DNA from 2 places in the Micromonospora sp. NPDC005215 genome. Region 2 is predicted to be linked to the other one. Evidence: riboswitches for the same ligand, from Rfam matches in the RefSeq annotation. Region 2 holds a riboswitch; the other holds the start of a gene.
What was found. Region 2 has a riboswitch for thiamine pyrophosphate ahead of ABZU25_RS19905 (ECF transporter S component). Riboswitches for the same ligand answer to the same signal wherever they lie in the genome.

Region 1: another riboswitch for thiamine pyrophosphate. It lies ahead of thiE (thiamine phosphate synthase); the one in region 2 lies ahead of ABZU25_RS19905 (ECF transporter S component).

The regions. Positions count from the first base shown of each region.
Region 1 is NZ_JBEXHQ010000058.1:39,533-42,978, forward strand. It holds gene ABZU25_RS30315 (ThuA domain-containing protein) at 1-888, opposite strand, end outside; TPP riboswitch at 1,200-1,309, shown strand; gene thiE (thiamine phosphate synthase) at 1,304-1,930, shown strand; gene thiO (glycine oxidase ThiO) at 1,924-3,075, shown strand; gene thiS (sulfur carrier protein ThiS) at 3,066-3,266, shown strand; gene ABZU25_RS30335 (thiazole synthase) at 3,263-3,446, shown strand, end outside.
Region 2 is NZ_JBEXHQ010000026.1:12,855-16,300, forward strand. It holds gene ABZU25_RS19895 (AAC(3) family N-acetyltransferase) at 1-197, opposite strand, end outside; gene ABZU25_RS19900 (alpha/beta fold hydrolase) at 227-1,057, opposite strand; TPP riboswitch at 1,164-1,268, shown strand; gene ABZU25_RS19905 (ECF transporter S component) at 1,344-1,937, shown strand; gene ABZU25_RS19910 (ATP-binding cassette domain-containing protein) at 2,048-3,446, shown strand, end outside.

The DNA.
Region 1 (3,446 bases), on a different contig from region 2:
GAAGTTCGAGGTCTTGGAGGCGCCGCAGTCGGCGTCCGCGACACCGGCCGCGGTCCGGATGCCGCCGAGCAGGTGGGACAGGAACTCGGGCTCGGCGTACGACTCCCGGGTGTGCCCACCGCCGGTGTACCAGGAGCGGCCACCGTCGAAGTCCTGACACCAGGAGGTCGGGTGGTCGGCGCCCATCGCGCCCGCGCCCGGGGTGTAGCTCTTCTCGTCCAGGCTGGCCAGCACGTGCACGTCCGGCCGCGGGTTGGTCTGGAAGTTGTACCACTCGTCGAACCGGGACCAGCGGTCCGGCAGTTCGGCCGTGGACGGGTGGGCGTGATCCTCCACCTTGACCGTGGCCTGCTGGTTCTGCGGGTGGTTGGCGAAGTACGCGCCGACCAGGTCGCCGTACCAGGCCCAGCTGTACTCGGTGTCCGACGCGGCGTGGATGCCGACGTAACCGCCGCCGGCCTTCACGTAGCGCTCGAACGCCGCCTGCTGCTCGGCGTTGAGGACGTCACCGGTGGTGGAGAGCCAGATCACGGCCTTGTACTTCGCCAGGTTGGCGTCGCTGAATGCGGCGCCGTCCTCGGAAGTGTCCACTGTGAATCCGTTGCTGGCGCCGAGCTGTTGGATGGCGGCGACACCGGTGGGGATGGAGTCGTGCCGGAAGCCGGCGGTCTTGGAGAAGACCAGGACCGAGAAGGGATCGTCGGCGGCCTTTCGGGGCGCCTTCGGCGCCACCTGGGTGACCGGGGTTCCGGCCGCCGCCTCCCGCGGGGGGACCTGTGCGGCGGCCGGCGCGGCTTGCGCGGGCGTGCCGAACAGGGTCGTCGAGGCGAGGGCCAGGGAGATGAGGGTTGCGGTGATGGGTACGCGGGCACGACGAGAACGGGACACGCCGCCTCCTGTGTCGTAGTGACAGAGCTCGGGGGAGTCGGCTCGCCGAAGGCCGTCCCTGATGGAGCCGGTGGTCACACCGTGCCAGGGTGCCCCCACCGACATTTTGTCGAATCGCTGAACAAATTAATTCGGCTGGTTCAATGTCCGGCAAGATGCCGGCGGGTAACGGTTCTGCAACGGCAGGCGACATTCCGAACAGGACCGTATGAACCGCCCCACAGATCTAGCTCGATTCGGTGCGTTCCGGCCCGACGGTCACCGCCGAATCTCGCCTTGGCAGACCGGCGGATCTGTCGTACGGTGACACGCAAGTAACCCACGGGAGCCCGGTGTACCGGGCTGAGAGGGGGGCTGACAGCCCCCGACCGTCGAACCTGATCCGGATAATGCCGGCGCAGGGAGGAGCGTTGCCGTGCCGTCCCTGGGGCGACTGCATCTGATCACCGACACCCGACCCGGTCGGGACCCGCTCACAGTGGTCCGGGCCGCCCTCACGGTGGCCCGCGCCGACCTGGTGGTGCAGGTCCGGGTCGAGGACTCCGCCACCGACCGCGAGGCGTACGACCTGGCCCGGCGGGTGCTGGCGCTCTGCGTGTCGTACGACGCGACCTGCCTGGTCAACGACCGGCTGCACGTGGCGCTGGCGGTGGGCGCGGCCGGCGGGCACATCGGAGCGGACGACCTGCCGGTCGCCGCCGCCCGTCGGGTGCTCGGCCCCACCGGTGTGCTGGGAGCCACCGCCCGCGCGCCGGAGACAGCGACCGAGGCCGTCGCGGCGGGAGCCAACTACCTGGGCGTCGGCCCATGCCACCCCACCAGCACCAAGCCCGGCCTGCCGGACCCGATCGGACCGGCCGGCGTCCGCGCTGTCGTCGACGCCGTCGACGTGCCGGTCATCGCGATCGGCGGCGTGACCGCCGCCCGGGTGCCGGAGCTGCGGGCCGCCGGGGCGTACGGGGTGGCGGTGGTCGGTGCGGTGTCCGCCGCCGCCGACCCGGCGCAGGCGACCGCCACGCTGATCCAGGCCCTGACGTGCTGACCGACCGGTCCCCGTCGATCGACCGGCCCCGGCCGGACGTGGCGGTGGTCGGTGCGGGACCGATCGGGCTGGCGATCGCCTGGCGCTGCGCCGCCCGGGGGCTGCGGGTGGTGGTGCACGATCCGGCACCCGGCTCGGGGGCGTCGGCGGTGGCCGCCGGCATGCTCGCCCCGGTCGCCGAGGCGTACTTCGGTGAGCGGCAGCTGACCGAGCTGTTGTTGGCGTCCGCCGCCCGCTGGCCCACGTTCGCCGACGAGCTGGCCGAAGCGACAGGCGTCGACATCGGTTACCGGACCGAGGGCACCCTGCTTGTCGGGTTGACCGGCGACGACCTGGCCGAGGCGCGTCGGCTCTGGGCGTACCAGCAGGGGTTGGGCCTGCCGGTGACCCCGCTGCGCCCCAGCGAGCTGCGCGACCGCGAGCCGGCGCTCGCCCCGCGGGTGCGTGGCGGCGCGCTCGCGCCCACCGACCACCAGGTCGATCCTCGACTGCTGGTGCCGGCGCTGCGCACTGCCGCGCAGCGGGCCGGCGCGGTGCTGGTGCCGCAGGCGGTCGCGCGCCTGTCCGATGTGGACGCGCACGTCACAGTCGTCGCCGCCGGCTGCGGGGCCGCCACACTCACCGGCCTGCCCGTGCGGCCGGTGAAGGGCCAGATCCTCCGGCTCCGCGCGCCCGACGGCGGCTCGCCGGGCTTCCGGCACGTGATCCGGGGGTACGCCGACGGCGAGCACGTCTACCTGGTGCCCCGAGCCGACGGCGAGGTCGTGCTCGGCGCGACGGTCGAGGAACGGTCGGACACCACTGTCACCGCCGGTGCCGTGCAGCGTCTGCTCCGCGCCGGCGTGGACCTGCTGCCCGAGCTGGCCGAGTACGACCTGGTCGAGGCGGTCGCCGGGCTGCGCCCAGGAACCCCGGACAACGCACCGATCCTCGGACCGCTGCCGGGCCGGCCGGACGTGCTGGCCGCCACCGGTCACCACCGGCACGGCATCGTGCTCACCCCGATCACCGCCGACCTGATCGCGGACCTGGTGTGCACCGGCGGACCCGATCCGCTGCTCGCGCCCTTCCGACCGGACCGGTTCGCCGGCGCGGCGGCCGGCGGCGAGCCCGAACCGACGACGAAGGGGGACCTGTGGAGTTGACGGTGAACGGGGCCGGACGAAGCGTCCCGGGTGAGGTGTCGGTGGCCGACCTGGTCCGGGCCGTCGCCCCGCAACCGCGCGGGGTGGCCGTCGCGGTCAACGGCGAGGTGGTGCCCCGGGCGGGCTGGGCGACCACCGCGCTGCGCGACGGTGACCGCGTCGAGGTGCTCACCGCGGCGCAGGGCGGGTGAGCGGCGTGTCGTTCGAGCTGGGTGGGGAGACGTTCACCTCGCGGCTGATCCTCGGCACCGGTGGTGCCGCCAATCTGCACGTACTGGAACAGGCGATCCGGGCGTCCGGCACCGAGCTTGTCACAGTGGCCCTGCGCCGGGTGGACACCGCCCCGGGCACGGCTGGCGGGCTGCTGGACC
Region 2 (3,446 bases):
GTGGGCACCACGATGGTGCCGTCCGGGCCGAGAGCGTCGCGCAACGCGAGCACCACCGCGTGCGACCCGCCGGAGACGAATCCCAGGGTACGCAGCGAGGCGTGCACCAGCAGCGTCCCGCCGGGGCGTACGCCCAGCAGGCGCAGCTGCGCGGCGAGCGAGCGTCGAGTGCCCGGCCCGCTGGTGTTCGTCGTCACGGTGCCCCTTCCTGACCGACCCGCACGGCTCAGGTCGTCCCGCCGGCCCGAGCCAGGATCGCCTCGGCGAGCGGGCCCGGCGCCGTGTCCGGAATCCAGTGACTCACACCGGGCAACCGCACGAAGTGGTACGCCCCCGTGACGTTCGCCGCGCACGCCTCGGCGGCGGTCCGGCCGATGGCGACGTCCCGGTCACTCCAGACGTAGGTGGTGGGCACCGCGACCGGGCCGACGCCGGCCAGGTCGGCGCGGGACATCGCCCGGTACCAGTTCAGCGCGGCGGTGAGCACCCCCGGCTCGCGCATCGGGGCCGCGTAGCGGTCCACCCGGGGCCCGTCGCCCACCCCGCCGAGCAGCCTGCGCAGCGCTGTCGCGTGCCACGCCAGCAGCACCTTCTCCGCCGTACCGGGCTTACGGAACACTGTGATGTACGACGAGCGGGCCTTCTGCTGGCCGTCGTTGGTCAGGGCGTACGCCATGGCTGCCGGATGCGGCACGGACACCGCGGTCAGCGTGCGGACCCGGTCGGGGTGCCCGGCGGCGACCGCCCAGGCCACTATCGCGCCCCAGTCGTGGCCGACCAGGTGGACGGCGTCCAGCCCCAGGGCGTCGAGGACCGCCACCACGTCGGCGACCAGTTCGGGGATCCGGTAGTCGGCCACCGCCGTCGGCCGGGCGCCGGGCGAGTACCCGCGCTGGTCCAGCGCGTACGTGCGCAGCCCGGCCGCGTGCAGCGCGGGCACCACGTCGTCCCATTCGCCGCTGTGCTGCGGGAAGCCGTGCAGCAGCAGGACGGGTACGCCGTCCGACGGACCGCCGGCGGTTACCTCGAACGTGAGACCTCGCGCGTCGACCCGCATGATCGTCAGCCTACCCAGTCGGCGTACGGCTGGCTGAACGCCAAGTCGGGCAGACGCCCTGCTGGGCTGGCACCCCTGGTCGGTGTTAGCGTCGACGAGACAACTTCACATCCGACAGGGGAGCGCACAGCGCTGAGAGTGCGGGCACGCCCGCAGACCCTCGAACCTGATCTGGGTAATGCCAGCGCAGGGAGTTCGGTCGACCTCCAGCCGCGCCGCCGTCCGGTGCCACCGGACGCGCGGCGTGCGTCTTCTCCTGGTTCGCACGCAGAACTGGGAGCAACACATGAAATCCACAGCCGACACCAGCCGTTGGCGGACGGTCGACATCGTGGTCGCCTCGGTGATCGCTGTCGCCTTCGGCGTCATCTTCTGGGCCTGGGGCCTGGTCTGGAGCGCCACCGAGGGTGCGTTCGCGTTCTTCCCGCCGGCGCAGACGCTGCTCTACGGCGTGTGGCTGATGCCGGCCGTGATCGGCGGTCTGGTCATCCGCAAGCCCGGCGCCGCGCTCTACTGCGAGACGGTGGCCGCGGTCCTGTCCGCACTGCTGGGCAGCCAGTGGGCCGGCACGGTGATCCCGCAGGGCATCGTGCAGGGCATCGGCGCCGAGCTGGCGTTCGCCGCCTTCCGGTACCGGTCGTACCGGCTGCCGACCGCGATGCTGGCCGGCGCGTTGACCGGTCTCAGCGCCGCGTTGTTCGACTTCTTCGTGTGGAACGTCGACTACGCGCTAGGCGACTACCGCATCCCGTACGCGCTGATCACCATCGTCAGCGCCACAGTGATCGCCGGCGTCGGCGGTTGGCTGCTGACGAAGGCCCTGGCCAACACCGGCGTCCTGGACCGCTTCCCGGTAGGCCGAAACCGAGCCCTGATCTGACCCCCACCCGATGACGTTGATCAAGAGGTTCGCGTCAACGGAGGGCGATGCTCTGACGCGAACCTCTTGATCAACGGACTGGGGACGGGCGCGGCCGGGAGGGGGTGGGTGTGGGCGGGGTACTGCTGCGGGGGTTCGGGTGGCGGCATGCCGGGCGGCGCGCCTGGGCTGTGCGCGGGGTTGACCTGCGGGTTGAGGCTGGGGAGCGGGTGCTGCTGCTGGGGCCGTCCGGGGCCGGCAAGAGCACGTTGCTCAGCGCGCTGGCGGGGCTGCTGCCGGAGGATTCCGGCGAACAGGAGGGCACCGTCGAGATCGACGGGCTCGACCCGCGCAAGGGGCGGGAACGGGTCGGCATCGTCTTCCAGGACCCGGAAACCCAACTGGTGATGGCGCGCTGCGGCGACGACGTCGCGTTCGGGCTGGAGAACCGCGGCGTACCGGCCGACGAGATCTGGCCCCGGGTGGACGAGGCGCTGCACCGCGTCGGCTTCCCGTACCCCCGGGACCGCCCCACCGCCGCGCTCTCCGGCGGCGAGCAGCAACGCCTCGCCCTGGCCGGCGCGCTGGCGTTGCGTCCCGAGCTGCTGCTGCTCGACGAGCCGACCGCCAACCTCGATCCGGCCGGGGCCGACCTCGTCCGCCAGGCGGTGGCCGGCGCGCTGCACGCCGACACCACGCTGATCCTGGTCGAGCACCGGGTCGCCGAGGCGCTGCCGCTTGTCGACCGGGTGATCGTCCTGGAACCGGGCGGCGGGGTCCGCGCGGACGGCACACCCGAGGCGGTCTTCGCCGCACACGGCGCGGCGCTGGCCGCCGAGGGGGTCTGGGTGCCCGGTCACCCCAGCACGCCCCGACCCGCCACCGCCGCGCCCGGGGAGCTGTTGCTCACCGCCGACCGGCTCGGCCTGCCACCCCGGCTGGGCCGCACCGACCTGGCGGTACGCGCCGGCGAGGCACTCGCCGTTCGCGGACCCAACGGCGCCGGCAAGTCCACCCTGGCGTTGCTGCTCGGCGGGTTGCTCCGGCCGGGCGGCGGACGCGTCACCGCCTCCGTCGAGCTGGCCGGCACCGACCACCGCACTCCACCGCACCGCTGGCGGGCACCCGCACTGGCCCGGCGGATCGGGTCGGTCTTCCAGGATCCGGAGCACCAGTTCGTCACCAGCACCGTCTTCGACGAGCTGGCGCTCGGCCCACGCCGGACCGGTCAGCCCGAGGCGGCCGTCAAGGAGACCGTGACCGGGCTGCTCGAACGGCTGCGACTGGTCCACCTCGCCGCCGCCAACCCGTACACCCTCTCCGGTGGTGAGGCGCGGCGGCTGAGCGTGGCGACCGCCCTGGCCACCGCGCCCCGCCTGCTGATCTGCGACGAACCCACCTTCGGTCAGGACCGGCGGACCTGGCGGGAGCTTGTGGATCTCTTCGCCGACCTACGCGACGCCGGACACGGCGTGGTCGCGGTCACCCACGACGCGGACTTCGTGGCCGCGCTCGCCGACCGAACCGTCA